Regions from separate parts of the Granulicella sp. L56 genome, predicted to be linked through region 1. Evidence: predicted binding sites of a transcription regulator. Region 1 holds the regulator's gene; each other region holds the start of a gene.
The links. Region 1 encodes LexA, which represses DNA repair genes until DNA is damaged. Its sites were predicted from a motif close to CANTTCGCTTTTTATTCGC; they were not measured.
Positions count from the first base shown of each region.

Region 2: the regulator LexA is predicted to act here: its motif matches at 5,213-5,231, upstream of recA (recombinase RecA).
Region 3: the regulator LexA is predicted to act here: its motif matches at 6,388-6,406, upstream of GSQ81_RS07140 (ATP-dependent DNA helicase).
Region 4: the regulator LexA is predicted to act here: its motif matches at 2,154-2,172, upstream of GSQ81_RS18415 (DNA recombination/repair protein RecA).

Region 1 covers NZ_LMUS01000006.1:697,638-705,483, forward strand. The annotation lists gene flgB (flagellar basal body rod protein FlgB) at 1-223, opposite strand, end outside; gene GSQ81_RS10810 (sigma-54 dependent transcriptional regulator) at 330-1,643, opposite strand; gene GSQ81_RS10815 (hypothetical protein) at 1,649-1,897, opposite strand; gene GSQ81_RS10820 (response regulator transcription factor) at 1,902-2,645, opposite strand; gene lexA (transcriptional repressor LexA) at 2,861-3,466, shown strand; gene GSQ81_RS10830 (efflux RND transporter periplasmic adaptor subunit) at 3,593-4,801, shown strand; gene GSQ81_RS10835 (DUF4097 family beta strand repeat-containing protein) at 4,844-5,695, shown strand; gene GSQ81_RS10840 (carbonic anhydrase) at 5,819-6,499, opposite strand; gene GSQ81_RS10845 (HAD family hydrolase) at 6,560-7,273, shown strand; gene GSQ81_RS10850 (hypothetical protein) at 7,698-7,846, opposite strand, start outside.
Region 2 covers NZ_LMUS01000001.1:1,241,341-1,249,186, reverse strand. The annotation lists gene GSQ81_RS05220 (hypothetical protein) at 1-678, opposite strand, end outside; gene fabG (3-oxoacyl-[acyl-carrier-protein] reductase) at 1,142-1,888, opposite strand; gene GSQ81_RS05210 (YqjF family protein) at 1,916-2,695, opposite strand; gene GSQ81_RS05205 (FAD-dependent thymidylate synthase) at 2,756-4,312, shown strand; gene GSQ81_RS05200 (TIGR03435 family protein) at 4,334-5,176, shown strand; gene recA (recombinase RecA) at 5,286-6,356, shown strand; gene coaD (pantetheine-phosphate adenylyltransferase) at 6,579-7,073, shown strand; gene GSQ81_RS05185 (bifunctional 2-polyprenyl-6-hydroxyphenol methylase/3-demethylubiquinol 3-O-methyltransferase UbiG) at 7,088-7,705, shown strand; gene kdpC (potassium-transporting ATPase subunit KdpC) at 7,753-7,846, opposite strand, start outside.
Region 3 covers NZ_LMUS01000004.1:49,766-57,611, forward strand. The annotation lists gene GSQ81_RS07105 (hypothetical protein) at 1-139, shown strand, start outside; gene GSQ81_RS07110 (DUF1440 domain-containing protein) at 252-731, shown strand; gene GSQ81_RS07115 (hypothetical protein) at 753-1,265, opposite strand; gene GSQ81_RS07120 (radical SAM protein) at 1,304-1,987, opposite strand; gene queD (6-carboxytetrahydropterin synthase QueD) at 1,999-2,376, opposite strand; gene GSQ81_RS07130 (hypothetical protein) at 2,496-2,744, opposite strand; gene GSQ81_RS07135 (MFS transporter) at 2,801-4,228, shown strand; gene GSQ81_RS07140 (ATP-dependent DNA helicase) at 4,251-6,326, opposite strand; gene der (ribosome biogenesis GTPase Der) at 6,452-7,846, shown strand, end outside.
Region 4 covers NZ_LMUS01000006.1:2,562,496-2,570,341, reverse strand. The annotation lists gene GSQ81_RS18420 (DNA polymerase Y family protein) at 1-1,122, opposite strand, end outside; gene GSQ81_RS18415 (DNA recombination/repair protein RecA) at 1,119-2,087, opposite strand; gene GSQ81_RS18410 (DUF3606 domain-containing protein) at 2,298-2,474, opposite strand; gene GSQ81_RS18405 (SOS response-associated peptidase) at 2,544-3,197, shown strand; gene GSQ81_RS20170 (hypothetical protein) at 3,194-3,424, shown strand; gene xth (exodeoxyribonuclease III) at 3,682-4,440, opposite strand; gene GSQ81_RS18390 (hypothetical protein) at 4,503-4,700, shown strand; gene GSQ81_RS18385 (hypothetical protein) at 4,732-5,124, opposite strand; gene ligD (non-homologous end-joining DNA ligase) at 5,127-6,089, opposite strand; gene GSQ81_RS18375 (DUF3606 domain-containing protein) at 6,178-6,357, shown strand; gene GSQ81_RS18370 (hypothetical protein) at 6,372-6,527, shown strand; gene GSQ81_RS18365 (Crp/Fnr family transcriptional regulator) at 6,753-7,466, opposite strand; gene GSQ81_RS18360 (hypothetical protein) at 7,805-7,846, shown strand, end outside.

The sequences.
Region 1 (7,846 bases):
GCGCAACCAAACCATCGACATCCTGCACCTCTGCACCTGCACCAAAGTCTTTCTCCGCGCTGCCATTCATCTGCTGCAAAAACTGTTGCTCAAAGTTGAAGCCCTCGGTCTTATAACCCGGCGTATCGACGTTGGCCATATTGCTGGCAGTTAACTTCATCTGCTCGCTAGTTAGGTCCAGGTATTTGTTCAACGCATCGCCCGTCGGCGTCATCACGTCCATGCTCGTCATCTCCACGCGATTACCTATGCAGTCCGGGTTCCAAACAAAAGCGCCCTCGGATGAGAGCGCTCTTATCTATCGGCAGATCTTCGCATTTCTTCAACTCCTACTCCCGCGTAGCCCGCCGATAGCGGATCTCCTCCGCGCCAATCTCCATCCTGTCACCGGATAGAATCGCGCCTCGTTCCAGCACATGCATCAACTCGCGAACATTACCCGGCCAATGATGCTCGTGCAGCTTCGCGGCAGCATCCGCACTCAATCGCTTGCGCGGCATCTTCTGTCCCATCTTTTCGAGAATGTGCTCGGTGAGCAGATCAAGATCTTCCATCCTGTCACGCAGAGCAGGAACCTCCACCGGAAACACCGCCAGCCGATGATAGAGATCGAGCCGAAACGTCCGCTCTTCCGATCTCTGCTGCAAAGGCTGATGCGTCGCCGCAATCACGCGCACATCCACGCGCACCGTCTCGTTGTCGCCTACACGCTGCAACTCGCCGCACTCCAGAAAGCGCAGCATCTTCGCCTGCAACGCCATCGGCATCTCGCCGATCTCATCGAGAAACAAGGTCCCTCCATGGGCCGCTTCGATTCGTCCCGTCCGCGACTGCACCGCTCCGGTAAATGCTCCCCTGGCATGGCCGAACAACTCCGCCTCCAGCAACGATTCGGGAATGGCCGCGCAGTTCAACACCGTAAACGACTTTGCCGCTCGCTCGCTGAGCCGATGCAGCGCCTGCGCCACAACCTCCTTGCCCGTTCCCGTCTCGCCCTCGATCAACACCGTCGTCGAACGCGGAGCCACCAGCCGAATCAACCGTGTCAGCTCTCGCATCGGCTCACTCGCACCCACCATCTCCGGCAACATCGCTTCATCCTGCAAAGGGCTGCCCACGACGCTCTCCGGCCGAGAAGTCTCATCGCGCCCCAGCAGGACCGAGAGTGCGCGTCTCGCCGCCTCCTGATCGAAGTTCTTCACCACCAACGGCGCACTCCCTGCGCTTCGAGGCACAGCAATCGGCGCTGCCTTCCACGTCGCCGTGTCATTCAGGGGAGCATCCTGCGCCTCGCGCAGAGCATGAAGCAGTTCATTTCTCCTCGGACTCCGCGCTCCTCCGTCCACGCCGCCATCCACCCGCAGCATCTCCATCGCCGGATACATCATTCGCACCTGCCCCGCGAACTCGCCCACCTCAAGGTCAGGCAGCCAGCTATCCACCAGCAGCGCCTCAGGACGCGAAGCCTCCAACTGCGCCATCGCCTCCGCGCCGCCCGTCGCCTCGCGCACCTGCCAGCGCAGCCCGGTCAACGACCGCCGCAATCTCTGCCGCAATGCCGCGTCCGCACTTGCAAGTACAACCGTTCGCGCCACTACCTCTACAACGCCCATTCCCGTCACGATATCCTGACCTGCGCTCATCCGATTTACCTCATCCTCTCCTGCATATCTCGATCCATCTGCAACTCGTGCTGCAACATCTCCCGCATCAGACTGACCGCCAGATTCACCCGGGTACACTCCACCAGCGCTTCCGCAATTGCCGTCCGCATGGTATCGTGTCCGCCGATCAACTCGCCCATCGCGAGCCTGCATTGCAGCACCGTCAACGGCTGGCAAAGTCCGTGCAGCGCATCATCCATCCGCACCGCAAGCTCTGACTTACGTCTTTGCACGAGGTCATGCACTGGCAAACATCGCCCGCCGCGGAAACTCGCTGACCCGTTGCGGCATCTTCTTCATGCTGCCCATCTGGTAGCCCTCGCCGCGCACCGTCTCAATCACAGGGTAGCCCGCATCCACATCGACATCGCCTACGCTCAACTTCTTTCTCAAATAGTTGATGTACACATCCACGACATTCGTCCCCGCATCCGGCGACATATGCCAGACCTCCTGCAGCAACTCGGTACGGCTGCAACACCGCCCACGCCGCAGCATGAGAAACTCCAGCAGGTTGAACTCCTTCACCGTCAGCTCCACCGCCGCGCCGCGCCGCGAAACCTTGCGGTCCATCCGGTTCAGCTCAACGTCGCCATGCCGCAGCACAGGATCGGCAAACTGCTCCCGCCGCCGCAGCAGCGCCCGGCACCTCGCCGTCAGCTCATGAAAGCTGAACGGCTTCAACAGGCAATCGTCCGCGCCCAGGTTCAGGCACTTCACCCGTTCCTCCACCTGGTTACGTCCCGTCAGCACCAGCACGGCCATCTCATCGAAACGGCCCTGCATCTCTGCCAACACCTCCGTTCCATCTTTACGGGGAAGACTCAGGTCCAACACCATCAGGTCGGGCCGGTGCTCTTCGGCATGACGCAGGGCCGTTTCTCCATCCGCGACCCACTCCACCTCATGCCCTTCCAACTTCATCCCCTTCTGCAGAAACGATCCCAAGGCCGCGTCATCTTCAACAATCAATACCTGCATCTTTAGTTCTCCATCTCCGTTGTGTTGCAATTCCCAACGGTGTGTAACCACCTTGGTCGATATGGAACGAGGTGACAAGATGAATGTGAAGTTTTTTGCATATCCAATTTCAAAACGGGAATTACTTGCCTCTGGATTTACCCATCAGTAACCCCTGAAAATCGAGGAATCAATAAAGTTATTGCAATTCGCCTTTTATTCGCTACAATCTCCGCATGGCTATCACACGGCGGCAAAAAGAAGTCCTCGACTTTCTCTCCGGCTTCACGCAAAAGAACGGCTACTCCCCGTCTTACGAGGAAATCGCCAGTGGTCTTGGCCTTAGTTCACTTGCCACCGTGCACAAACACGTCACCAACCTGCAGAACAAAGGGCTGCTCCAGCGCGCGCACAACCGCAGCCGGTCCATCGACGTTCTGCCTGCACGCACCGGCAAAAAAGGCTCCGATCGTCTTCCCCTTCTGGGACGCATCGCCGCTGGCCAGCCCGTAGAAGCCATCGAAACCGCAGAGAGCATCTCGCTGAACGACATCATCGGCAACCGCGAAGTCTTCGCCCTCGAAGTCCGCGGCGACTCCATGCGCGACGAGCACATCGTCTCCGGCGATTACGTCCTCGTCGAGCGCACCCGCACCGCCCGCGAGGGCGAGATCATCGTCGCTCTCGTCGACGGCTCCGACGCCACCCTTAAGCGCTTCTACCGCGAGGGCAGCATGATCCGCCTCCAACCCTCCAACGCAGAGATGGCCCCCATCTACGCCCCCGCCGCCAACGTCAGCATCCAGGGCAAAGTCCTGGGCGTCCTGCGCAAATACGCTTGAGAAATCGCGTTATGTATTCCGTAAACAATTTTTCACACCTGTAATGGAACCAACCCCCGGTATTCTGCGTAAACTTCTCCGAGACGGCTCATCGTTGATTCAACCAGCATCTCTCGGAGCAACTACGTGGCGACAGCGCGCAAGAATAAACACAAACTCTGGATCTGGGGCGGCATCGCTGTCCTGGTCATCGCCGCGATTCTGGGCATCACCATCGCCGCCAGCAGCAGCAGCACAAAGATCGACCCCTCGCAGCTTGCCAAGGTTGAGCGTGGAGACATCGCCCGCTCAGTCGTCGCCACCGGCAAAGTCCAGCCCATCACCAAGGTCGAGGTCAAATCCAAGGCCAGCGGCATCGTCACGAAGCTCTTCGTCGACATCAACGCCCACGTTCATCAGGGCCAGCTCCTCGCCCAGCTCGACCAGATCGAGATTCTGGCGCAGGTAGCCGCGCAAAAGGCCCAGCTCGCCGCCGCCGAATCGAACGCCCACGCCGCCGCCGCCTCCATCGAGTACGACAAGGTCAACGCCGAAGCTCCCGACCTGCCTATGTACAAGCACACCTATGAGCGTGCCGTTCAGATGTCCAAAGATGGCGTGGTCTCCAAACAGGCCCTCGACGACGCCGAGCAGAAATATCTCTTCGCAGCCAATACCCGCGACAAGGCCGTCGCCCAGATCACCGTCGACAACTCCAAACTCAAGCAGGCGCAGTCACAAGTCGCCGAAGCTCAGGCCTCTCTCCGGCAGCTCGAAGAGCAGCTCAGCTACACCATCATCATCTCGCCCATGAATGGCACGGTCCTCTCCCGCGACGTCGAAGTCGGCGACGCCGTCAGCTCTATCCTTGTGCTCGGCTCGACCGCCACGCTCGTCATGACCATCGGCGACACCACGCAGGTCTACGTTCAGGGCAAGGTCGACGAGTCCGACATCGGCAAGGTCTATCTCGGCCAACCCGCCCGCATCAAGGTCGAATCCTTCAAGGACAAAACCTTCTACGGCAAGGTCACCAAGATCGCCCCCCTCGGCGTCGAAAAAGATAACGTCACCACCTTCGAAGTCCGCGTCTCCATCGACAATCCCGGCGGCGAGCTCAAAGCCAACATGACCGCCAACGCCGAGATCATTCTCGATGAGCACAAAAATGTCCTCACCGTTCCCGAGCAGGCCGTCCTATACGACAAGGACCGCAGCGCCTCCGTCGAAGTTCCCGACCCCAAACAAAAAAACGGCCGCCGCAAAGTCGCCATCAAGGCCGGCATCTCCAACGGCACCAAAACCGAACTCCTCTCCGGCCTCAACAGCGGAGACACCGTCATCCTCCAGCAATAGCCAAGGCCGCGCTGCATCTACCCTCGCACTCAAGGAGCCTCCATGAAAGTCCGCGCCCTCACCGCCGTCATTCTCACGCTTGCAGCCTCTGCCGCCTTCGCCGCAGGCAAAGACTTCGACCGCACCCTCAACGTCAACGCTGCGCCCAGCGTCTCCATCTCCACCGGCTCCGGCTATATTCATGTTCGTCCCGGCTCCGATAGCCAGGTGCACGTCATCGGCCATGTTCGCCCCAGCAACTCATGGTTCAGCAAGGACGGCGATTCGCGCGTCCAGCAGATTGTGGACAACCCACCCATCACCCAGAACGGCAACACCATCACCATCGGCGACACCCAGTCTCGCGATCTCTACCGCAACATCGGCATCGACTACGATGTCACTCTTCCCCGAGCCTCCAGCATCCGAGCCGGTAGTGGCTCCGGAGATCTCGACATTCGAGACGCAGGCTCCACGCTCAAAGCAGAATCCGGCTCAGGCACCGTCCACGCCGAAGGCATCCACGGTCCCGCCGACCTGCAGAGCGGTTCAGGAGATATCTATCTTCAGCAGACCGCAGCCGGCGACGTCCGCGCCCAGACCGGCTCCGGCTCCATTCAGCTCAGCGGCATCTCTGGCGGCCTCAAAGCAGGCACGGGCTCAGGAGACATCGAAGCCGGTGGCCAACCCACCTCCGACTGGAAGCTCGACACGGGCTCCGGCTCCATCCGTCTCAACCTCGGCTCCTCTGCGCGTTTCACCCTCAACGCAGGCACCGGTTCAGGCTCCATTCACACGGCTCAGGCCATCGCGATGCAAGGAGAGATCAACACCCATCACGTCAACGGCACCGTCAACGGCGGCGGCCCAACCGTTCGAGCCAACACGGGATCAGGCGATATCAGCATCAACTAGACGAAGCTTCCTTTGTTTGTCATGCCCGAAGAGAACAAGTGTGGCTTCCTTTTCGTTTGTCATTCCCGAAGGGAATCTGCGTTTTGCTCGAATCACCAAAACTACATCTGGAGGATAACCTCTCTAAAGCGGCAGCACCTTCCCTGTGGCAAGGTCGTAGTATCCGGCTACGACCTTCACGCCATCATCCGTCATCGCCTTTGCAATCACGGTCGAGCTCTCGCGCAGCAGTTGCGCCTGAAACAGCGCATTCGCCTTCACCGCTGCCGCAACATCGCTATGAATGTCTTTAATCGCAGGCATCATATGCTGATACAGCGCGCTGATCTGCCCCGGAACCTCCTGCCCCTTCATCGCCGCGCTCACCGCGCCGCACTTCGCATGTCCCAGCACCATAATCGCCTTGATCCCAAGCACCGCCACGCCATACTCTAGGCTGCCGATGATCTCGGGAGTCAGCATATTTCCCGCAACCCGCGCCACGAACAGATGTCCGATGCTCTGATCAAAGACCAGCTCCACCGGAACCCGCGAATCCGCGCACGACAGCACCGCCGCAAACGGTTCCTGCTTCTCTACCGTCCCCGCCTTCAAGATCTTCAGATCAAGATCAAACGAAGTCAGCTTGCCCGAGACAAATCTCGCGTTGCCCGCCATCAGCTCCTTGATCGCCTCTTCCGCGCCAACCGGATTCTGCGCCTCAGCCGCGACCCCATGCATCATTGCGCTCCCGGCAACGCCGGTTGCCGCCACTGCCGTCATAAACCGCCGCCGTGTCCATGCACTTCCTTCCAGCTCGCTCATCGCACTGCCTCCTTGCGTTCGCACCGAGCTTACTCCAGCTTCGTCGATTATCGTTAAGAAATGTCCCCCCTCTCCCGCCCCCGCCTCATTGTCTTCGATCTCGACGGCACCCTCATCGACTCCAGCGTCGATCTCTGCAACTCCATCAACGCCGCGCTTGCTCACTTCAACAAGCCGCCGCTTCCCGATGCCGTCATCGCCGGCTACATCGGCGACGGAGCCTCCATGCTCGTCCGCCGCGCCCTCGGCGACCCCGAAGGCGATCTCCACGACGAAGAATACGTCGCCGAAGTCCTGACCTATTTTCTCGACTACTACCGCATCCACAAGCTGGACTTCACTTACGTCTACCCCGGCGTCCTCTCGGCGCTCGAAGCCATCCGCGCCGCCTGGCCCGAAACCCTCATGGCCGTCCTCACCAACAAGCCCGTCAACCCTTCCCGCGACATCTGCGCTCACTTCGGCCTCTCGCGCTTTTTCTTCCAGAACTACGGCGGCAACAGCTTTCACACCAAAAAGCCCGATCCCCACGGCCTCGAAACCCTCATCGCCGAAGCCTCCGCCATCGCAGGCCAAACCATCACTCCCGCCCAAACCATCATGGTCGGCGACTCCCACGTAGACATCCTCACCGCCCGCAACGCCGGAGCCCAATCCATCGGCTGCACCTTCGGCCTCGCCCCGCAATCGCTCGTCACCACGCCACCCGACGACCTCGCAAACACTCCCTCCGACTGGCTCACCATCCTTGGCATCAAGCAATGCGGCTCTTAGCTAAATAAGACTGAACTCATCAACCACCCATGCGCCATGCATCGCCCTTGTTCAGCTAAAAGCTAAGAGCTAACAGCTAGCCGTCACATCACCCTAAACCCACGTCATCTCGACCGGAGCGCAGCGCAGTGGAGACACCCCTGTATTTCGTCGTAGTCATTGCCTGTTTTAAATCAGCCTTGCCCAACCCCGTCGAACTTGTGCCCGGGCTTTGTCATCAAGCTGGAGGCGAGCTGGAACAAATCCAGTTCCTCCTAGGCCATATGTCGGTCCAAACCACCGAACGTTATCTTGGGTGCAAGCAGCGGCTCCGAAACGCCGTCAATGATCACATCGGACTGGAACCGGGTCTTCACTGACCGGCATCCCACCCTTGCTTGTCAGGGCTGACTCGCAGAGCCACCCGCCGACTTACCTGTTCGAGCTATTCACTCAGCTTTTCCCAAAAGCTTAAGGGCCTCACAAAGATTGTGAGTATCCCTGGTTCAGGCTTCGCTACCGCTTTGCCGCAGGTATTTGCGGTCACAATGCCGGTGCGAACCCAATCTTCGGTCGAGTATGGCGTGATATGCA
Region 2 (7,846 bases), on a different contig from region 1:
TCCTGCAAGCAGCGCTCCAGTAAGCGCCGTGCGGCGAAAAAACAGCAGGACCGCTGCCGCGACCTCAGCGGCGCCGCAGATCATCTCATAGCCAGGGTGGAGCGCGATGAGTGTCCAAAGCAGCGTGTTGGGCGAAGTGTTGCCCAACGGCTCATTGAGCACAGCTAAGGACGGCGGAGCCATTTGTAGAGGGAAGAGCTTCACGAAACCGAAACTAGCCAGGGCGGAGACCAACGTGAGGCGCAGAAGGAAACGTAGCCACGCAGCTGCGGTCCGGTATTCGAGACGGCGTCTGTCTATAGCGGTCCAGAGGAGCGCGGCGGCCAAAGCGTAGACAAGCATCACGCCCAGCGCTACCCAGTCGATGAGGCGATCCCCTGAGCCGGAGGGATGCAGGTGCGCGGCGACGCCGGTGACGTGGAAGCGGTGTTGCACCAGCCACTCGGCCGGTTTTAACACGGCCAAGGCGAGCCCCCAGGAGATATAGCTCCCAATTTGGGGAAGCAGGTCCAGCGTGCCGCAGCAGCCGAACGCGTAGATCAGGAGATAGCAGAAGGCGAAGCGAAAACCGAAACGGCCGAGAGGCGTCCAGCGCACAGCCACAGGAGTTGTTCCTGCAGGCGCGAGAGTGTCCCCAGAGAACGCAGGTACAACGGGAATCGCAGTGGCTTCATTCATGATCGGACCTCGTTCGAAACGATGGGCGATTGCAATTTGGCTTACACTCGGGCTCTCTAGGCCTGTCGCCCTTGACATCGTCGAATCTTGCTATGAAGATTACTACATAGCAAGGTAGCACACCATTAGGCCAAACCCTCTTGTTTTAGGTGCGGCACGCAGGGCGAAACGACTATGTATCGCTGTTGTTTTGTCCCTAAACCACCAAATTCCCCAGCAAAATCCCTGTCAAGCCCCAAAACCACCTAACCCAAACAAAATAAACGAAATAGCGATTGCAAAACAGCTCCACTCCATTCACTAGAATGGAAGTGGTACAGAAACAAGGCCCAGCGGATATTGCTGGGCCTAACTCATTTAGATAGAATGTTTTGAACGTAAGTCGTTTTACATCAAGACTTTGAATTTTAAAGTCTCTGGAATCAAGACTTTGGGGCTAAAAGTACACCGGGGGAGGGGGTACCTACCCCATGTGCATCCCGCCGTTCACGTCCAGCGTATGCCCGGTGATATATGCAGCCTCCTCCGAGGCCAGGAACGCAACCGCATGGGCGATCTCGATATCCGTCCCAACCCGGCCTAGCGGAATATGCTCGGTCATGGCAGCCTTCTGGGCATCGGTCAGGATGGAAGTCATCGCCGTCTCGATGTATCCCGGAGCGACGGCGTTTACCGTAATTGTCCGGCTGGCCAGCTCCCGCGCCAGCGATTTGGTTAGCCCGATCAGGCCGGCCTTCGACGCGGCATAGTTGGCCTGTCCTGCCTGGCCCATCTCGCCCACGACGGAGGCGACATTGATGATTCGGCCCCAGCGGCCCTTCACCATCGACTGCATCACCGCCTGCGTCATCAAAAATGAGCCGGTCAGGTTCGTCGTCAGCACGTCGTCCCAGTCTTTCCGCTTCATCCGCATCGAAAGAATGTCGCGAGTAATGCCCGCATTGTTCACCAGAATATGAACCGCGCCGAACTGAGCGATCACTGCCTTGGCGCACTCCTTGATCGACTCTTCGCTGGCAACATCCAGTGCAAAAGCCTGAGCCGTTCCACCCGCAGCAGCAATCTCAGCGGCAACCTCGGCTAGCTTCTCCACGTTTCGCGCAGCCAGCGCGACCGTTGCTCCAGCCTTGGCCAACTCCAGCGCGCAGGCGCGCCCAATTCCTTGGGATGCTCCTGTAATCAGTGCGATGCGACCAGCGAGAATGCTCATGAACCTCCGTATGTCGGTGCTACCGCATTATACGAAAGCGGTCGCCTGATCTTCGCGCAACGGCCAGAGGTACACATGCAGTTCTCTCGCGAAGTGCAGCACCGGAGCGCGGTTTGGCAATGCAATCCCATGCGCTGCGGGCAGCTCGTTGATCTCGATCTCGGCCTCCGCTGCCTCGAGCGGCCACGGAAGATGATGAATATCTCCCACGAGCACGCGCCCTTTGTGCGAGGTGAACAAGCAATACCGCTCGGTGAGGAAATGTTCGAGAGTGCCAACAGCAGATGGAGCCGCAACCTCTCCCAGTCCGCGATACCGCGCCCGGAAGCGAGCGCTGCGATGAGTCAGCAGACGTCTGCTCTCGTACGCAATCGCGCCATTGGTTCTAATCTGCCGCCGCATGCTGGCCAGAAAGTACGGCAGATGGAAAAGCACCCTTGCACCCAGAACAGCCAATACGCTGGCCGCATCGAGCGAGAAGAAGAACACGCCATGCAGTCCCGTCACCTTCGAGCGAACATAGGTCCGCAGATTCAACTCGCAGAAGTGGCCTGTAGTCGGAACGACGATCGTGCTCTCGCCAGCGGTTCGCGTCCGCACCCGATCCATCCAGAAAGGTACAACGCCTACCCATGCATATCCGTCGAAGCTGTCGACGGTAAGCCCCGGCGGAAGCAGAGCAGCGATCTCCTCGACGGCAACCGGCCAATGCGCAAACAGCAGATCGCTCCAGCGCTGTGCCATGCGCCAGTGTCCGGCAGGAAGTGGATAAGGCCGATGGTCTGTCGTGTCAAGGATATTTGTCATCAATAAGATAGATGCCTGATTGTGGCTTGGTGCCCAGGGTGAAGTATTCTGAGTTTCACCATGTCAGAGAACGCGACCAAGCCCTCCGAAACAGACGTCTACGCCATCCACGGAGCAGATCCTGAAGTCCTCGCCTACGCGATGGCCAAATACTCGCGCTCCTCGCTCACCATGAAGGAGTCGCTGGCCGAGATCAGCTCGCAGCGCGCCGAGCAGTTCCTCAACACCTTCTACTTCCAATACGGTCATCGCTCCATCGCCGACCTCGCGCACATTCCCTTCGCCATCGAGCCCCTCTCGCTGCTCGCCGCCATCGCGTTGGTCGACGAACAGCGCTGGGACGGACAGGAACGTTCGACGCGCTACCAGAACTTCCGCCGCTCCGGCTGGTTTACGCCCGACCTCGGCGCAGAGACGCCGAAGTTCACCGCCGCCGTCGAAGCCCTCTTCGCCGCCTACGACAGCATCGGCGCGGGAATGCTCGAAGCCCTCAAGTCCGCCATTGCGCGGCCCGAGGAGATGAAACCCGAAGCCTACGAGCGCACGCTCAAGGCACGCGCCTTCGACGTAGCTCGCTATTTGCTGCCGCTTGCGACCAACACCTCGCTCGGCCAGATCGTCAACGCACGCACGCTGGAGACGCAGGTCTCGCGCTTGCTCACCAGCGAGCACGCCGAGATCCGCCAGATCGCCGAGAAGCTGCGCATCGCCGCCACTGAGCCAGCGTGGAACGTCCAGCACAGCGCCGCAAAGGTGCTCTGCGACGAGATCGGCTCGGTCGATGCGACCTGCGGCGACCGTCTCACCGAAGCTCTTCTCCGTCCCGTAAAGACCGCTCCCACGCTGGTCAAATACGCCACCGCAAACCAGTATCAAGCCGCCAGCCGAACGGAGTTGATTGCGGCAGCCGCCGAGCTGATGGCCAATCAGCCCATCGATCCAGCGCCGGTGGTCGACTTGCTCGACGATGCAGAACCGCTCGAGGTTGAGCTGGCCACATCGCTGCTCTATCCGCATTGCCACTACTCTTATCGCCAGCTCCGCAGCCATGTCGCCGCGCTGCCTGAAGCTCGCCGCGCCGAGCTGCTGGCTCTCGGCACCAAACATCGCGGCCCGCATGACGAGCTGCTTCGCGCCTTCAGCTCTGGGCACAGCTTCCGCTTCGACATCCTCATGGACATCGGCGGCTTCCGTGACATGCACCGCCACCGCCGCTGCGTCCAGCTCCTGCAAGCCTTCACCGACGCTCACGGCTACGAAGAGCCAACTTGCCCCGGTCAGCCCAGCCTCGCTGAAGCTAACCTCGAAGCTCCCTACAACGCCGCTATGGACGCAGCCTTTGCGGCTTATCGTCAACTTCGCGACTCCGGCGTTCTCGAGGCGGCGCAGTCGGCTCAGTACGTTCTTCCGCTGGGCACTCGTTGCCGATCCATGTTCAAGATGGACTTCGCCGAGGTACTTTATATCTCTGAACTCCGTTCCGGCGTTGCGGGCCACTTCAGCTATCGCCGCATCGCCTGGGAGATGTACAAGGCGGTGGAAAAGCGGCATCCAGCGCTCGCCGGGCACTTCAGGATCGAAGATGTGAATGAGCCAATCGATCTGCTCAAACGGTAGGGGATGTTCATTCGAGAGAAGATGGCCCAGAGAATGACCGAACGTGTCGCATACAAGCCGGATAGCAGGAGAGGGCTTCTGCTGCTCGCTCTTGCCGTATCCGTCGCCATGTCGAGTGCGTGGGGACAGAGTGGTTCGGTACCTCCTGCGAGTGCAGTCGCGAAGCTTCCTGCGTACGATGTGGTCGCCATCAAGCCGAATAAATCCGGCAGCGGCTCGTTAGACATTGAGTCCAATATGGACACCTACAACGCTAAGAACATCACGGTGAAGGGCCTTCTCGAAGAGGCCTATGGCATCAGGAAAGATTTGATCTCCGGAGTGCCGGGACCGATCGACTCCGCGCATTTCGATGTGATGGCGAAGATCGTCGAACCCGACGCAGCCGCGATCCGGAAGCTGACCGGACGGCAACGGGGATCGATGATGCTGCCTATTCTTGCCGAGCGCTTTCAGTTGAAGGCCCGCATCGAGACCAGAATTCTTCCCGTCTTCGAGCTGGTCGTCGTCTCCAACGGCCCGAAGTTCAAACGCTCGGCAGATCAAAAGGGCAACGATACAGGCACCAGCATTCAAGGCAGCGATCGCGGTGTTCAGCTTACCGCGCATGGCATCAGCATGGCGTCTTTGGCGAGCTCCCTGGAAGGCCAGGTGCATCGCCCCGTGATTGATAAGACTGGGCTTGCGGGCAACTTCGATGTTGCGATGAAGTGGTCCTCGGATACGGTTCCCAGCTCAGAGGCCAACGCCGGGCCGTCGATCTATACGGCCTTGCAGGAGCAGCTCGGACTGAAGCTCAAGGCAACAAAAGGTCCGGTCGAGACCCTGGTCGTCGATCACGTCGAGATGCCCTCTGAAAACTAGCGTCGGGACGACTTTGGGGAAGCGGCAGGAAGACCGGCGTTCGCCTTTTATTTGCTTTTTCTAATTTAGATGCTAGAATCCGGCTTGAACTTTACCCGAGGAGATATACGTGGCAGATGACCGCAGCAAAGCAATAGAGTTGGCCCTTGCGGGGCTGGAGAAGCAGTTTGGCAAGGGTTCGATCATGCGGCTGGGGTCGAAGGACGTGGTGCCGATCTCGGTCATCTCTACCGGGTCGATCTCGTTTGACGCCGCGCTGGGTGTAGGCGGCGTGCCTCGCGGGCGCGTCATCGAGATCTTTGGGCCGGAGTCTTCGGGTAAGACGACGATTACGCTGCAAATTATTGCAGAGGCGCAGAAGGCTGGCGGCCTGGCTGCGTTTGTGGACGCCGAGCACGCGCTCGACCCTGCCTACGCGGGTAAACTCGGTGTGGACATCGACAACCTGCTGGTCAGCCAGCCCGACTATGGCGAACAGGCGCTGGAGATCGTCGAAGCGCTGGTCCGCTCCAATGCGATTGATGTGTTGGTGGTCGACTCGGTGGCGGCACTTGTTCCAAAGGCCGAACTCGATGGCGAGATGGGCGACTCGCACATGGGTCTGCAGGCGCGGCTGATGAGCCAGGCGCTGCGCAAGCTGACGGGAACGGTGTCGAAGTCGCGGACTTGTTTGATCTTCATCAACCAGATTCGCGAGAAGATCGGCGTGATGTTCGGCAACCCGGAGACGACGACTGGCGGCAAGGCGCTGAAATTTTATTCTTCCGTCCGTATCGATATCCGCCGCATTGGCGCGGTGAAAGACGGCGATAGTGTGGTTGGCTCGCGGACCAAGGTAAAGATCGTGAAGAACAAGGTGGCCGCACCGTTCCGCGACGCCGAGTTCGATATTCTTTACGGCGAAGGCATCTCCCGCGAAGGCGATGTGCTCGATCTGGCAGTGCTGCACAACATCGTCGACAAGAGCGGCGCGTGGTACAGCTATCAGGGCGAGCGTATCGGCCAAGGCCGCGAGAATGTCCGCAACTTCCTCAAGGAGAACAAGGAAGTTTTTGGCCGCGTGGATACCGAACTGCGCAAAAAGCTCGGAATCTCCGGTGCCAGCTCCGATGTTGAGATTCCTGCTGCTCCGGCCAATGGCGAGGCGCAGGCAAAGGACATCGTTCGCGGCAAGAAATGATTGCCAGAAAAAGTTAAGAAGATACCGGCAGCTCTTTAGCTGCCGGTATCTTCTTAAGACTGTTTGGGCGGCAGTGAGTGAAAACAGGCAACAGCAAAGGCGAAATACAGGGGTCTCTCCACTGCGCTGCGCTCCGGTCGAGATGACGTGCTTTCTTGCCGCTCCACTTTGTGTCTGGCACATTTGGCCTGAAAGACGACGGCAACGTATGCTTTGGATGGTATGCACACTGTAAAGGCGATTTATCCCGGAACCTTCGATCCGCTTACGAACGGACACCTTGACCTGATTGCGCGAGGAGCCAAGATTGTGGACCATCTGGTCGTGGCAATCCTGCGCAACTCCGAGAAGGGCACGCCGCTGTTTACTGTTCCCGAGCGCGAAGAGATGATCACCGAAGCGGTGGCGGGTTTCAAGAATGTGTCGGTCATGACCTTCGATGGCCTGTTGGTGGAGTTTGCCCGTCAGCAGGGTGCCAAGGCCGTGCTCAGGGGGATTCGAGCCATCTCGGACTACGAGTACGAGTTTCAGATGGCGATGATGAACCGCAAGCTCGATCCCGAGCTGGAAACGCTATTCATGATGCCGGCAGAGAAGTACACCTATGTCAGTTCGCGGCTGATCAAAGGGGTCTTTCAACTGGGCGGCGATGTAACGGCGCTGGTGCCTCCCATGGTGGTGGAACGGTTGAAGGCGAAGGTTCCGGCGCGGGTTTAGCCGGTGGGAATTCCATGACGAAGCTGGTGGAGCAGTTCGGCAACATTGACATCTATCTATTCGACCAATTGCTGCGGGGAAATATCGCTCCTGGAATGAAGGTGCTCGATGCAGGTTGTGGCGGGGGCCGTAATCTGGTGTACCTTTTGCGCGAAGGCTACGAGGTGTTTGCCGTGGATGCGAGCGCCGAAGCGATAGAGCATCTGCGTTCCGTGGCATCGAAGCTGGCACCGAATCTTCCGGCTGAGAACTTCCGCGTGGAGACGGTCGAGGCGATGTCATTTCCGGATCAGTTTGTGGATGTGGTCATCTCGAACGCGGTGCTGCACTTTGCGCGGGACGATGCTCACTTTGAAGCGATGGTGTATTCGATGTGGCGCAGGCTGCGACCCGGCGGGATGCTGTTCTGCCGCCTGGCCTCAACGATTGGGACCGATCCCATCCACTCTTTTAAGCTAATCGCTGGCCGGAGGTTCCTGATGTCGAGCGGAATGGAGTGGTATCTGGTGGACGAAGCGTTGCTGATGCAGTTGACGAAAGAGTTAGACGGGGAACTGGTGGACCCCTTGAAGACTACGGTGGTGCAGGGTGCTCGTTGTATGACCACATGGGTAGTGCGGAAGCGCGCGTAATCTCATGTGGTTTGCAACGAGCATCGCTGGCCTTGCGTTCTCGATTTTCATTTTGCAGCGATGGGCGCTCTCGCATCGAGATCGAGGTTGAGTTCGAGAACGTTGACCCGCGGCTCGCCGAGAAAGCCGAACTGCCGCCCT
Region 3 (7,846 bases), on a different contig from region 1:
CGTGATCGCGGTGGAAGAGGCGCACGAGGTCCCGGTCAAAGCACGTCCCCAGGTCCGCCGTAATGTGGAGACGGTGGTCAATACTCTGAACAATCTCGGCATTGTCGTGTATGACTGGAGCGATTCGGGAAAGAGCTAGGCTCTTTATTGCTTAGCTCTTTGAATACGTGCAGTCGAATCCACCGGCAAGCCTAAGACGGATGGAATGCATCTTACCTATACGAAAGATGTCGAGGTGACGAGTGGGTGAGATGGGTGAGGAAAGAAAGACTGAATTTGGGAAGTCGTTAGTCAAGGGCCTGGTAGCTGGCTTGATTGGAGGACTTGTCGCCACGGCAGCGAAGACGATGATGGAGAGAGTCTATCCTCCGCGCACGCACGGAGAGCCTGAGCCTCCGTCGATGCTTGCCGAAAAGCTGGCTGGGCACGAACTGACGACAGGCCAAAAAGCCGTTGCCACAGAGACGATCCATTGGGGATTCGGCGCGTTGACCGGCGCAGCCTACGGAGCTCTGGCTGAGTTTTATCCGGCAGCAACCGCAAAAGACGGCGCAGGGTTTGGCATGGCGCTGGCTTCGTTGACCCATGAAGGAGCGCTGCCCGCGATGGGATTGTCCGCGCCACCAGAGCAACAGACCACCCGGGAGCGCACCAGCGAGATGGCGTCTCACGCAGTGTTTGGCGTGGTAACGGAGACAGTGCGGCGAGTGGTGCGAAAGATCCTGCGATAAACCTCTCGGACTAACGTGAGGCTACTCGCCCCAATGCTCTGATCGCAGCGGGGCCGACGACTCGAGCCTTGACGCCGATTGCGAGTCGATGGGTGGGGCGAGACTGCGGTTGAGAGCCATCTGCCCATGGCACAGCACGAAGCAAACCCAATACACAACGGAAGAACTGTGATGTTGAGAAGTCTCTGTCAGGTAAAAGACAACTCCGACAAAAAGCAGAATGATAGGGCCTGTCTTCGCTACCCAACTCTCTGAATATTTGCGGATTGAACGAAGCTGTTCCTCATTCCAGCGTTCCAACCGGATGCCACAAGTAAGTTCCTGTTGCGCCCACCAGCCAAGATAACCGCCGCCGCCGAAAAACATGCACATCACGATGAGGTGCGAGATGAAGCTGAAGCCGAGGAATCCGCCATTGCAATCACCTCTATAGTGGCTTCCGTGCGGTACGACAAGAAAAGCGCTTGCCACGATAAGAGTGCCCAGAATAATGAGTCCAACAAGTTGCGCGGGAGTGGCCTTCGAGCGCTTCATGGAAGCAATATAGCACTGGCGAGCTTTGAATCTGCGATCTAGACGCCCTTTTTCATCGGTTCCCAGATGAACTTGTGAATCTGGAGCGAAAGGCGGGCGTCGAGGCCATCAGCCAGCATCCATTCAACTAATTTTCGCGGGTCGAGCGCCATGTTGTCTGCCGTGCGCTGCGGACTGGGTGTCTGCTGGAAAGCCGGGCTGAGCAATATGCCTCCAGCCTTGCTGTTCAGATCATGCTGGCGGATGAAGTCGCGGGCAAACTCATAGTCTTCGCGGTTGGTGATGACGAACTTCACCTCGTCACCTTTGGTGAGGGCTTCGAGGTTTTCAAGACGGAAGCTATTAGCCGCCGCGCCTGCACCGGGGGATTTCACGTCAACGATCTTGTGCACAGCTTTGGGCACTTCCGCCAATGGTCGTTCACCGGAGGTTTCGATCATCAATGTGTAATCCTGTGCGAGCAGCCGCTGCATCAGCGGCAGAAGCTCCTTCGCCTGCAACATCGGCTCGCCACCCGTGAACTCAATCAGCCTGCACGGGGTGAGCGCCTCGATCTGGGTAACGATCTCATCCTCGCTAAAGGGCTTGCCGCCGCTGAAGGTGTACTCGGAGTCGCACCAGGCGCAGCGGAGATTGCACCCCGCGAGCCGGACGAAGATGCAGGGGAGTCCTGCGAAGGATGACTCGCCCTGAACGGATTTGTAGAGTTCGATTAAGTGCATTTCGAGAGGGCTTATTCGTAATAACGGGCGAAGCTGGTGTCGGTCTCGTAGAGAGTGCAGTCCTTGATGCGAACGCGGCCCCCGGTCATGTCGTGGAGCTGCTTCGCTGTCTCCTGATAGAAGTAGCGAGCGAGATTCTCAGCCGACGGATTGACCGTCGTGAAAGGCTCAAGGTCGTTGATCATCTGGTGGTCGAGATAGTCGACGACCGGACGCATGACCTGCTTGAGCAGCTTGAAGTCGAGCAGGAGACCGGCTTCGTCGAGGTCGGGTCCGATCAGCGTGACGAAGACTTTGTAGTTGTGGCCGTGCGGGTTCTCGCACTTGCCGCGATAGTTGCGGAGGTAGTGGCCGGAGGAAAAACCGGCTTCTACGGTGACTTCGAACATGGTTCTACGATCCCTTCAACGGCCGCGTCAGGCTGGATTTGGAGCTGGAGTAACGCGGCTTTCGGCGTGATTTACGCCTTCTAAAGCCTGTTAACTTCATTGTACCGTCTTCGAGCGGCCTAATGCTTTTTGCGCTGCTGGCGGCGCTGCTCGTCGGTGTGGCGCTCGGCCTGCTCGAAGAGCGAAGAAAGCACGGCAGCGAGCGAGACGACCATGCTGATAAAGAAGAGCGCAAGGCCCATCGTCCGCCAAAGTGACGTGTCGCCCGGAGAGCCCGGTTGCTGCGCAATATTGGTATAGGAGATCCCGAAAGAGATCATCGCAAAGACCAGCAGCGTTCCGGCAAGGATGTAAAGATTACGGCCCATATGAATAGCTTCATTTTACGGCTGGCAGAGCCTTTCTCATTTCGTAAACTAAAGAAATGAAGAAAGTCCGCTCTCCGCTATACGTCACCACGCTCATCGCGGGCGCTTTTTTCATGGAGAATCTGGACGGCACGATTATCGCCACGGCGCTGCCACAGATGTCGCACAGCTTTCACGTCAGCGCGGTCAGTCTGAACATCGGAATGACGGCATATCTGCTGACTCTAGCAGTCTTTATTCCTATTAGCGGATGGGTGGCCGACCGCGTTGGCTCTCGCACTGTCTTTGCCGCAGCGATCGGTGTCTTTACGCTGGCTTCCTTGCTCTGCGGCGTGTCGCACACGCTTACGCAGTTCACGCTGATGCGCATTCTGCAGGGCATCGGCGGAGCGATGATGGTGCCGGTGGGACGGCTAGTCGTGCTGCGCAGCACTCCGAAAGACCAGCTCGCCCAGGCCATCGCGTACATCAGTTGGCCAGGCTTGACCGCGCTCGTGATCGGGCCGCCTCTGGGCGGCTTCATCACAACCTACATGAGCTGGCACTGGATCTTTTTCCTTAACCTGCCCCTTGGCATTCTGGCCCTCATTCTGACCATGCTCTGGGTCGAGAACGTACGCACGGACGAGGTGCATCCCTTCGATTGGCTCACCTTCCTGTTGGCCGGCTCTGCCTCTACCGGAGTCGTATACGCCATGGAGAAGCTCGGAGCAGAGGGAGTGCACTGGCAGTTGCCCACCTTCATCCTTGCGCTCAGCGTATTGAGCGGAACCCTCGCGACCTTCTCTGCCCGCCGCAACCCGGCTACCTCTCTAATTGACCTCGAATCCCTGAGGATGAAGACCTACTCGCTCTCGGTCTACGGAGCAAGCGCCTTCCGCATTTCCGTCTCGGTACTGCCATTTCTGCTGCCGCTGATGTTTCAGATATCGTTCGGCCTGAATGCCTTTCGATCGGGTGTCTATCTGCTCGCGCTCTTCGCCGGAGACCTGAGCATGAAGGCCTTTGTCATCCAGGTACTTCGCCGCTTCGGATTCCGCAACATCCTCATCGTCAATGGCGTGATTACCGCAGCATCCATGGCCCTTTGCGCGATCCTGAGCCCCGTAACGCCACCTATCTTGATCGTCTCCATCCTATTTTTCCACGGCGCCTGTCGATCCATGGAGTTCACCTGCATGACGACGCTCGCGTACTCAGAGATTCCGTCCAATAGGATGAGCCGTGCCAATGGATTTCTCAGCGCCGTCATGCAGCTCGGCATGGGCATGGGGGTCGCAGTTGGGGCGATCACATTGCGGCTGGTCGCCCATGCGCATGGCCACTCCGCTGCTACGCCGCAGCTTCGCGACTTTCACTACGCCATTCTCTTCATGGCCGTTCTCGCCCTTGGACCTGTCTTCAACAGCATCGGCCTGCCACATGATGCAGGCGCTACCACCAGCGGGCATCGTCCGCAGGAGTTGGAAGTAAACCCCGCCTAAGCGTGTCTTCGTGGGAAGTAGCCTACTGCTTGAGAGTGACTATCTTTTCGCCCGAGGCCGCGAAGAACTCCTCGACGTCGGTAATCTCCTGCGTAAGCCGATACGGCGGCAGGCTTTCGAGGAATATGCGGCCGTAGCGCTGACGCTGGATGCGCGGGTCGAGCAGCACCAGAACACCGCGGTCGTCGAGCGAACGAATGAGGCGGCCAAAGCCTTGCTTGAGCGTGATGACAGCGTTAGGCACCTGATAGTCGAAGAAAGGCTTTCCGCCAAGCGCTTCGATGGCCTCCATGCGCGCCTTGACGACGGGATCGTTAGGCACAGCAAACGGCAGCCGGTCGATAATGACGCAGCTTAGCTGCTCGCCCTGCACGTCTACTCCCTGCCAAAAACTCGAGGTGCCGAAGAGCACCGCGTTGGGCGTGTCGCGAAACTGCTGCAGAAGAACATGCCGCGGCGCTGTGCCGTGAAGCAGCAGCTTATAAGGCAGTTCAGCAAGCAGGCGGTCATGGGTCTCGCGCATCTGCTTATAACTCGTGAACAGGCAGAAGGCGCGGCCTTTGGTGATCTCGAGCACGCGGCGGATGCGTTCGGTCGCCTTGAGAGGAAAGTCAGGCTCGCGCGGATCAGGCATGTTCGGCGGCAGATAGAGCAACGCCTGCTTCTCGTAGTTGAAGTGCGAAGGAACGACGAGTTCGCGGGCGCTGGTCAGTCCCAGCCGCTTGCGAATATGGTCGAATCCTCCTGAAACCGTGAGCGTAGCCGAGGTCAGCACGACGCTGGAGTAGGTATCGAAGAGCGACGTGGTGAGCAGCTCGGAGACATCGATCGGCGTGGCCTGCAGATGCGTATGAACCGCCGCCGGAGCGGCCCCGCCACGAGCCAGATTACGAACGCCACTTCCTGCGCGACGCTCGATCCAGAAGACCGTGTTGCGGTCGGAAGATTCGAGCAGAAACGCAAGGTGTGCGCGAATGTCTGCGGTGCGTTTGCGCAGGCCGGGAATCTCTTCGATATTTTTAACGCACTCAAGTTCGCCCTCGAGTCGCGTCAGCGCATTGAGCGTAGCGGTATAGGTGTCCCCGCTCTCTTCGAGAAAGGCTTCACGATCTTCAAACGGCATTCGTCCGATTGCCGGAGCGCCAAAGCTATCCTCGCTAGGCAGCGCGGCGAAGAAGCGATGGGCGCGCTCTTTGACGTTGACACTGGCGTTGACGATGGAAGACGAGAAGGCCTCCCTGCTCTTGAGCATCGTCTCGATGTCGCGGGTTAACTCGTCAAAGCGCTGAGTGCTGAGGCCAATACCAAAATAGTTTGAGGCAATCTCTTCCAGCTCATGCGCCTCATCGAAGATGACGACTCCGGCCTCGGGCAGGATGCCCGCGTCAGGCGCGTTCGCAGCCTGCTGCTTGATACTCAGGTCGGCGAAGAAGAGATGGTGGTTGACGATGACAATGTCTGATTCAAGCGCTTTGCGGCGCATGTTAGTGACGAAGCAGCGCTCCCAGTCGGGGCAGGTCTGCCCGAGACAGGCCTCGGTGCGGGCGTCGAGCTTGCTCCACAGCGCAGAGGTTTCGGGCAACGCGTCGATCTCGGCGCGATCTCCGGTCTCGGTAGTCTTCTCCCACTGCGACAGGATGTGAAACTGGCTTATCTCTTCAAGGCCATTGAGCAGCGGGCTATCGCGGAGGGCGTAGAGCTTGTGGCGGCAGAGGTAATTGCTGCGGCCCTTCATGTAGCAAACCTTCAGCGGGCCAAGCAGAGATTCAAGAAAGGGAACGTCCTTGAAAAAAAGCTGCTCCTGAAGATTTTTCGTTCCGGTGGAGATAATGACCCGCTGCTGACGCTCCCGGGCAAGCCGCAGAGCAGGCAGCAGATACGCTAACGTCTTTCCCGTTCCCGTCCCCGCTTCGACGATCAGATGGCGCTTCTCCTTGAATGCCTTTTCGATGGCGCGTGCCATCTCGTACTGTCCCTTGCGGTGCTCGAAGGCGAGCGATGAACGGGCCAGCGTGCCTCCAGGAGAGAAAAAATCGTGCAGGTTCGGCAGATTCTCTGGCGGAGCAGGCGTGATCGAGATGGGAATTGTCGTGGACAATGTATGGTTTGCGCGAGATAGGGCGGCACAGACGAGCTACGCTTTCTATAATAGAAGCGTAGCGAAGAATTAGCGTAATTGCCTTGCGCCTTACAGGGTGTGTGGGAGAAAGATGGACATTCACCGTGGCTCAAAAAGACGATAGGAAGCGGCTGGGCAAAAAACACAGACAGGCAAAGACCCGTCCCAAAAAGGGCCGAGCGCCGAGAGTCGCTCCAACCACAGGAGCCGTAGACCCGCGCAAGCGCAAGGTGCTGGCCACAAAGAAGGCAGCGGCGGCCAAGGCCAAGCTGGTGTCGAAGCGGTCTCCGGAGTTCGAGACCAAGAAGACGCTGCGGACCGCGCAAAGTACGCGACCCGCCGATGGAATCGTTGGCCGACAGACGCCTCGTTCCTCCAACGTTGCCGGAAGGGAAAACATCGGCGAGGACGACTGGCGCGAAGCCGAGGCAATCGCTGCGCAGTTGTCGACCGTAACCGAGAGCGCGGAAGCACAGGAGCTGCCGCTGATTGCCGTCTGCGGCCGGCCGAATGTAGGCAAAAGCACGCTGTTCAACCGCCTGACAGGATCGCGCCGTTCGATTGTCGGCGACGAGCCCGGAATCACTCGCGACCGCATCTATGGCGAGATCGAGTGGGCGGGACGCGATGCACGCATCGTCGATACTGGCGGAGTTGTGCCGGACGATGAGGCGCTGATTCCCAGCGAGATCTTCCGTCAAGCACAGGTCGCGCTCGAAGAAGCGGATTCGATCGTCATGGTCGTCGATGGACGAACAGAGCTGGCTTCGCCCGACATGGAGCTGGCAAGATTGCTGCTGCGCGGCGGCAAGCCGGTATTTCTGGCGGTGAACAAGATGGACACCGAGGCCATGCAGTCGCAGGCAGAGAACTTCCGGCGACTCGGCTTCCGCAATGTGCTGGCTATTTCGGCGGAGCATGGCAGCGGCATCGGCGATCTGCTCGATGAGGTGTTCGCTTCGCTGCCTCCTGAAGAGGTGGACGAAGAGCCGACCGAGGTCATGCTCACCGCGGAAGACGAGATGACCGAGGACGAAGATGGACCGCAGCCAATCCGTAAGCTGCGCACGCATGGCGACTATGTCCAGAAGGAGACCAAGATCGCCATCATCGGCAGGCCGAACGTCGGCAAGAGCACGCTGCTGAATGCGCTGACAGGCACCGACCGCGCGATTGTCTCGCCGATTGCTGGAACCACGCGCGATGCGGTCGATGAGGTTGTGGAACGCGGCGGACACAGCTTCCGCTTTGTCGATACCGCAGGCATTCGCCGCAAGGGCAAGACCAAGCTGATGGCCGAGAAGCTCTCCGTCGTGATGGCGCGCAAGCACCTCGAAGCTGCGGACGTTTCGCTGCTGGTCATCGATGCGGTCGAAGGCGTAACCGCGCTGGACGCGAACATCGGCGGCTACGCGCATGAGAGCGGGCGCAGCGTCATCATCGTGGTCAATAAGTGGGACCTGATGACGACGGCGCGGAACGACGGCAAACCGCCTGCC
Region 4 (7,846 bases), 1.9 Mb from region 1:
GATCTTCGCGATGCGTGCGAGGGTGACATCGAGATGCGATGGCTCTGGCAGCTGCGGTGAGAACAACCCTAGCTGTACCTTACTCGTGCTGCCGGGTTCGGCACGGAGGCTTAAAGAGAGGATGGCGGCCAGAGGCGGGTGCGTCTCCAGATCCAGGTGGATCAGCTTGATCCAGAGTTGACGATCATTGGTTGGAAGGGCTGGGCGTACCGTCCGTACGTGCGCTGTATTTCCTTCGAGCGAGAGCGCGATGGTCACAGATGCCAAAGCGAGAACACGTGAAGTAGCGCGCAAGATCAGTTGTTCGAGCATCACCCCGGCCACGAAGAGCAGTGAGTCAAGAATTTCAACGGGAGAGTCGAGTTCCATCTTCTCCTCAAGGGTGAATGACGGCTCGACCGGCTGAAAAAGATGGGGCAATGTACCGCTGGCAAGCTGACGTAGCCGCTTGCCATGCTGACCCATGCGGGCAATAAGCTCCTTCTCTGGAAGAGCAGCCAACGTGCCGAGTGTGTGAATGCCCCAGGACGTAAAGGTTTCCGATTGATCCTCGGGGAGATCGAGGACAGTGAGAGACAATGCCGCGAGCGCGGGACCTTGTTCTCCGGAGGGAATAACCATCACAGGAGAACGGAGCGACATTCCTCTTGCAAGACACATCGCAGCATGGACGTTCTCGCTCACGGCGATAGAGGAAGTGATGCCCCCCGCGCGAATGCGCTTGAAAAGTTCTCTTCCTAATTGGTCGGATGTACCGAAGAGCTTTTGGGTTCCCACAATATCGACCACGCAGACAAATGCAGTCTCAGAACTGTGATCCTCGATGCGTGGAGAAAATGTCCCGCAAGTATCCAGCAAAGCTGCCTTCGCTGCACTCTCTTCCTTGCCCGACCGTGAAAGCATGGTCATTGCAGGAAGGGTTTCGACTTCGACACGCGTCATACCATGTGCGGCTCCTGACACGCGCGCCTTGGCATTGAGTGAGCAGACGGATTGGAGAGGCGGCTCGCCTTCCATAACGACACACGGCTGATTGCGCAGCTCTGGCCGCAGACGCAGGAGAGCTTGCGCTGGAAACTCCTTCGCGTAAACGCATGCATAGAGTTCGGTGAGCTTAGTCATCTCCGACCTGCCCATGTGCTCTGACTGTTCCAGGAGGCGCAGTCCGCACGTTGTGCCGGTTTCTTCATCGGCAGGACGTTCGATGATTGGGTGAAGCGCTGACGCTGAACCTGTACGCGATGACGCAAACCCGTGAAGAGCGTCTGTTCGTCACAACGCGCATCTTCCGATTCCATCTGGAGCACCAACTCTGCGCTGCTCTTTGCGCACGCATGTTGCGAAAGAAGAAGGATGCTCGCTTGAGAACGCTCCGCTGCAGCTCGATAGCGGAACCAGGTGGCAAGCGGCACACGGGTCGCGAAGCTCGGTGCGATGCTCCCCATGTCCAGCACAATGGCGCTGAACCCCCCACCATGAAGAAGCAGATCGGTTGCCTTGAGTGCCTGTTCTAATCGCGTCCATGCAGTAGTCGCTGCTATGACTTGTTTCGGTGGTTCAGCTTGAGTAGCGACAGGCTGGAATCGCTCAGGCTCTTTCGAGACGCGTCTCTGTGGCTCGGCGCCTCGTGGGATAAGAGTGTTCGGCGGGAAGAGGCCACACAACGCGTTTGAAAGTTGCTTTTGCTCATTTCGTGGATGCGGACCAAACCCGCCACCGTGGAGACCCCTCTTCGCTGGCGGCGCGATCATGTATTTCTCCGGAAGGATGAAGACCTTTTCTGGTTTGGAAATGCCCTTGCTCGTTGGACTGATTCCGCATCGCACCCAGAGGAGATGTCCCAGATCAACCCCAGCGGCCGCGACTGACTCGGGCCGGAGACTGTTCGAAACGTCAATCCATGCGCAGACTTTGCCAGCCTGCGTCAGTTGCGCCAAAAAAGAAAGTGCGAGTGATGTTCTTCCGGAGCATTCGGGACCCACCATCTCCGTCAGCGCCCCGAGCGGAAGCCCGCCCTCGAGTAGTTCGTCAATGGCGGAGATGCCGGTGGAAGCTGTGGGCCGAAGAACCTTTGCGACAGGTGACAAAGCCGACGGTATCCTCCTGGCAAGGGAGGCCTCTATTTGCACCCGGACTGCGTTGGCGGTAGGCATAGCTTCGCCTTATATTCGCCTTAATGACCCCATCAACGTCAACTGGCCTTTGCCCTAAGAGTTGTGCATTCTTCGCTAAGTATTTGATACAGAATGAGAAGAAAGAGGAAAAGAGTTTGGGCGGGTAACTAGAACCGCCCACTTTCACTTACCCAGAGTCTTGCGAATGTCGGCAGCCATCACCCCATGCTTGCCGACCAGTTCACGCAAACGTTCTGGGGTGACCCATAGTTCTTTGCTCCAATACTCGTCTTCATATGCTTCGTGGATGTTGATCCTGGCCCGGTCTGCCGGACCGCGATTGCTGTTGTCGTCGGCCATTTATTCTCCTTCAGATGCCCTTTGAATTGAAGCATCTGAACTTAAGACAGTCGTCAGGGAGACTTAACCATGTGTGGAAGGTACAAACGACGTTCCGACAAACAACGCATCGCGGAGACGTTCGCCGTCGCAGCGGGACTCGACGAGACATTCTTTGATCCCGGCGACGATTTCAGCCCGCAATCCATGCAGCCAGTCATTTACTTGAACGAAGATGGCGAGCGGCAGATCGAAATGATGCGATGGGCCTTCAAGTTACCTGATCGGCCAAGGCCGCTTTTCAACGCGCGGTCGGAAGACATCGAGCATGCAAAGTTCTGGAAAGACGCCTTCCTCAAGGGACGTTGCATCGTCCCCGGGGATGCGATCTATGAATGGCAAGAGACGGAGAAAGGCAAAAGGAAGCCGAAGTACGAGTTCGTCATCCCCGACCAAGAGCCTTTTGGAATGGCCGCAGTGTGGAAGCTTTGGAAAAACCCGAAGACCGAGCACTGGGAGCGAACCTTCGCTGTGTTGACCGGCGAGCCGAATGAACTGATGGCACCGATTCATGATCGCATGACTACATTCGTCGAGCCGCGCGATTATGAAGAATATCTGGCACCCGCCGAAAGACCGCCCGTGCACCTGCTGCGTATCTTGCCTGCGGAGAAGATGCGAGCGCGATTGGTGGAGACCACCCCAATTTCGAACAAGCAAGTAAGTCTCTTTGATAGCCAATGAGTAAATCATCCAAGCAGAGTGCCGGCCTTCTCATGTATCGCCGAGTCCTCGGCCACGGCGAGGTTTTCCTCGTCCATCCCGGCGGCCCATACTGGTCACAGAAGAACGAAGGCTTCTGGACAATTCCCAAGGGTGAATTCGAGGGCAACGAGGAGCGCTCGCTGCGGCCATCCGCGAATTTCGGGAAGAGACCGGATTCAAAGCTTCTGAACCCTATCTTGAGTTAGGTTCGATCCGGCAAAAGAGCGGCAAGCTGGTTCTCGCTTGGGCCTTTGAAGGCCACAGCGATCCCACAGAGCTCATCAGCAACACCTGTGAGATTGAGTGGCCGCCACGTTCGGGAAAGCGCATGGAGATCCCTGAAGTGGATCGCGGAGAATGGTTTTCGTTGGACCGTGGCCGGAGGTTCATCCGAGCTGAGCAAGTGCCGCTCTTGGACACTTTGAGATCGCTTATCGCGTGAGATTGGCAGGAAACAACTCGGCTACCTCAACCGCAGCACGATCGGAGTATGGTCAGATGGTTTCTCCAACATCCGAGGACCTTTGTCGATTTCACAGCTTTCGAGTCGCTTGACCAGGCTGGGAGTGAGCAGGAAGTGATCGATTCGGATGCCGCGGTTGTGCTCGAACGCTTGCCGGAAGTAGTCCCAAAACGTGAACAAGCCGCCTTGCCCCGGATGGAGGGACCGGAATGCGTCGGTGTAACCAAGTTCGAGCATCTTCCGATAGCGAGCGCGCGACTCAGGTTGAAAGAGCGCATCGCGAATCCATGACGCCGGTTTATGACAATCAATGTCCTCCGGAATGACATTGAAGTCGCCGCCAATGACGGTCGGCACGTCGCTTTTGAGCCATAGCTTCATTTGCTGTTCAAGACGGTCCATCCAGGAAAGTTTGTAGTTGAATTTTGCTGTACCGATCGGGTTTCCATTCGGCAGGTAGATGTTCACGATACGGATATTCTCGATCACGGCCTCGAGGAAGCGTGCGTGGCTGTCCGCCTCGTCGCCAAGCAATGTAGTGCTGACAATCTCTATCGGAGTGCGGGAGAGGATTGCGACTCCGTTATAGGTCTTCTGCGTCACAGACGCAGAATCGTACCCCAGCTCTCTGAAAAATTCCGAGGGAAACTCTGTTCCTTTCAGCTCCTGAAGCAGAAGGACATCTGGCTTTTTCGCTTCGAGCCATGTCTTGACCTGTTCGGCACGAGCGCGAATGGAGTTAACGTTCCAGCTTGCTATTTCGATGACTTCCTCCGTGACTTCTTTATAGCAACAGCCGGGCTCCTGGAGCCTTCACAGATTTGACCAATTTCTTCGAGTTTTTCTGCGCTGCCACCCCAAACTTTTTAGCTCTTGAATATCACGCCAACGAGGTGCCGTTCTGGGATGATCTGCGCGTCGGTTCGATTGTTTCTTCTTCAGAAGCTGCAGACCTTACGTGTTGGATCGATAGGATTAGCCATACTGGTTTAGATGCAAGGGAGGGCGCAGGCAATTGATATCTCTTATCTTTCCAACTCCTGTTGAATCTCACTCCTCGGCGTCGGCCCATCCGCGCTGCCACACCGCAGATTTTGAATCATCTAACGGTTCAAGGTTTTCACCCGCCCGAAACCCCTGCTTGTAATCGTCGGACGACTCGTCTACCGGTTGAAGCTTGTCCTCTTCTGCTCTTTCGGTCGCTTCAACAGGCGCGGGGACTTCGGCTTCATTGCAGTCATCACATATGTTTCCGTGATCAACCAGTGCCATGTAGCTCGCCGTGATCTGAGCTAGGCGATCCTCCGGTCCCTCTTCTCCAAATCGGTCTACAGCTTCGCCGCAGCTCAAGAGAAAGGCTTGTACCAGTTGCATACCCGCATCGCACGCGGGCATGTCTTCAAGGTCCCAAAGATTGAGGAGTTTTTCTCGGTTCAGGCGCATAATTAGGTCTCCTTAACGACCTTCCGGGGATCTTTGTCATCGCGAAGGGCGACGAATTTGGTGTGCCGCAAATGGTCCGCTCCCGTCCATTCAAGGAAATCAACTCTTGCAACGGCCTCTGGATGTAGCCAGACACAATCCTTCATCTTCGCCGCCGTTAGACCTTGCCCCCATCTTCCCGCGGTTGTCTCGGGCAGGTTGGCAAAGGGACAGGTCGATGTCTTGAGATGTTTGATTTTTGCGAAAGTCTCGCGACGAGTCGCTGGAACGAAACCGGCACGAACGCGAGCGACATAGATGAGGTCTTTACCGCGATAAAAGCCAATGATTAAGGCGTCGATGCCGTGAGTGCCCGGTGTATATCCGCCGATCACAAACTCCTGACCGAGGTTGATGCGATGCTTGCTCCATAAACCTGTACGTTTCCCTGGCTCATAAACACTATCGGCCCGTTTTGCGACAACACCCTCAAGACCATGTGTCATTACAAAGCTGAGAATATCGGGCGCGGGGCCGGGCGAAACGGCAGACAGGCTCACATGATCGTTCACCGCGATAGTTTTGCTGAGAATTTGTCGCCGCTCCGCAAGCGGAAGTTGAGTCAGATCTTTGCCTTTCAACGTAAGGATGTCGAAGGCGTAATAGTGGATCTGGGCTTCGGCGGAACGAAAGTTCTGCAACAGATTGAAGACGGAACGTCCCTTCCCATCGAGAGCTACCAGTTCCCCATCGAGAATTGTGTCAGCTGGCAGCTCTTTCAGAGCGGTGGCAATGTACGGAAATTTCGCGTTCAGGATATTCCCGCGTCGAGAGTAAAGAATTACTTTTCCATCCTCCTTAACGGCTTCGACACGAAAGCCGTCCAGCTTGATTTCATAAGTCCACTCCGGGCCTTCAGGGACCGCTGGAACCGCCAAACAATCCATCGTCTCTATGAAACCCACCGATTTCGATGCTTTTGCCATGATCCGCCTTAGGTGCCAATGACAACCCTAACCCGTCTTTGTGTGCTCTCATCCTTTGACGCTCAAATGAGCGCAGGGAGACTTGCACATGTCAGATGACAAATCGAATCGTGGACCTGCTGATCGCGCCCGTATCAATGTCAATGAGGACTACGAAGTCGCCTATTGGACGAAGGAACTGGGCGTTAGCTCCGATCGGCTGAGGGAACTGGTGGCCAAACATGGTGTGATGGCCGCGGATGTTCGGAAAGCCCTGGGCAAGCACTGATAGGAGGAGTTTCTATGCCATTCAAAAGCGAAGCGCAGCGTCGTTACTTTGAAGCAAACAAGGACAAGCTACAGAAGCAGGGTGTTGATGTGAAGGAGTGGGAGCAGTCTAGTAAGGGTCTAGAACTGCCAGAGCGGGCACCTAAATCGAAAACCAAGAAGAGCCATTAGCAACGGTTGCTGGCGAGACGCGGCGCGTTTCAATTCTTAGCGCGGACAGCCTTCGGGCCAAATGTTAAATTCCACTCCAGCTCCGAAGGGGCAAACCGGAGCCGTGACAGCTAAGTACTTGGCTCTCGAAGATCTGATCAGATCACGCATTTTCTCAAGGTTTAGTGGATTGCGCATCGCTCTCATAGTCACGAACCTAATTAATCGCCCGATGATTGGTTATTGTTACCAGGCATTTTTGGGAGTCTGGTAGAGGTTCGCGTAGAGATTCTTTGTAATTTTGTAGCAATCGCAGGCTGCCGCCTCAAGGTTCTCGCGGTTTATGATCCGTACCCGGCCCCGCTGATACTCGATGAGTCCCCTCCTCTGGAGAGCGCCAGCGACAACGGTGACAGTGGTGCGTTTTGCTCCAAGCATCATCGCGAGGAATTCCTGCGTAAATTCGAGAATGTCCGATTGAGTTCGATCCTGAGCCATCAAGAGCCAACGGGAGAGCCGTTCTTCCGCCTCGTGAAGCCGATGGCATCCGGCAAGCTGACTAAGACTCACGGCTTGCTCCTGCACAAATTCCAATATACGATCTCTGATTTCTTCATTTGATCTAAAAGACTGCAGCAGATCTGTAAATGGCATTCTCAGGGCGGTCGCAGTCAGTTGAATAAAGCAAGTCGTCGAAACCTTCGCGGGACCGAGGAGGTGGAAGCTTCCAACGATTCCCTCTCGCCCGATGAGTCCTACCTCCGCCGTTCCACCGTCTTGCATTGCCGTGACCACCGATGCTATGCCAGAAGTTATGAAGTAAGCGTAATTCGGTGTTGTCTCGGCTTCATACAAGGATTTCCTGAGCGGAAGATCGACTTCTACACAGCGCTTCAGGAGAGATTCGCGACTGTTGGAGGATAGCGAGTTTATGAAGAGATTGGCAGACTGAGGGGGCATGATCTTCCTTTGCTTTCAGTCCGCAAAGGTGGCCGGGTGAACGGCGCATCACGTCTCTGATCAGAAACCGACAACAAATGAACCGCCGGATAGCTCAAAGCTACACGTTTATTTAATATTCCTGTGTCCGACGCACTACATAGCAATGTCTTATGACGGACGGACGGCAACGTCGCCTTCCCCTATGGTTATTGGTTTGTATTGGCAATTTACGGTTTAGGCAACTTGTGCTGTGAAAGCTTTTCCGGTTCCTTGACTTTATGTCCGATATGAGGCGGAAGGCTGCGTAGAGGATCAGCTATTACTTAATCGAAGGATTTGCTAGACGAGGAGAACCGTTGTCCACATCCATTCTGATTTACGGACGTGATGAGAGATTG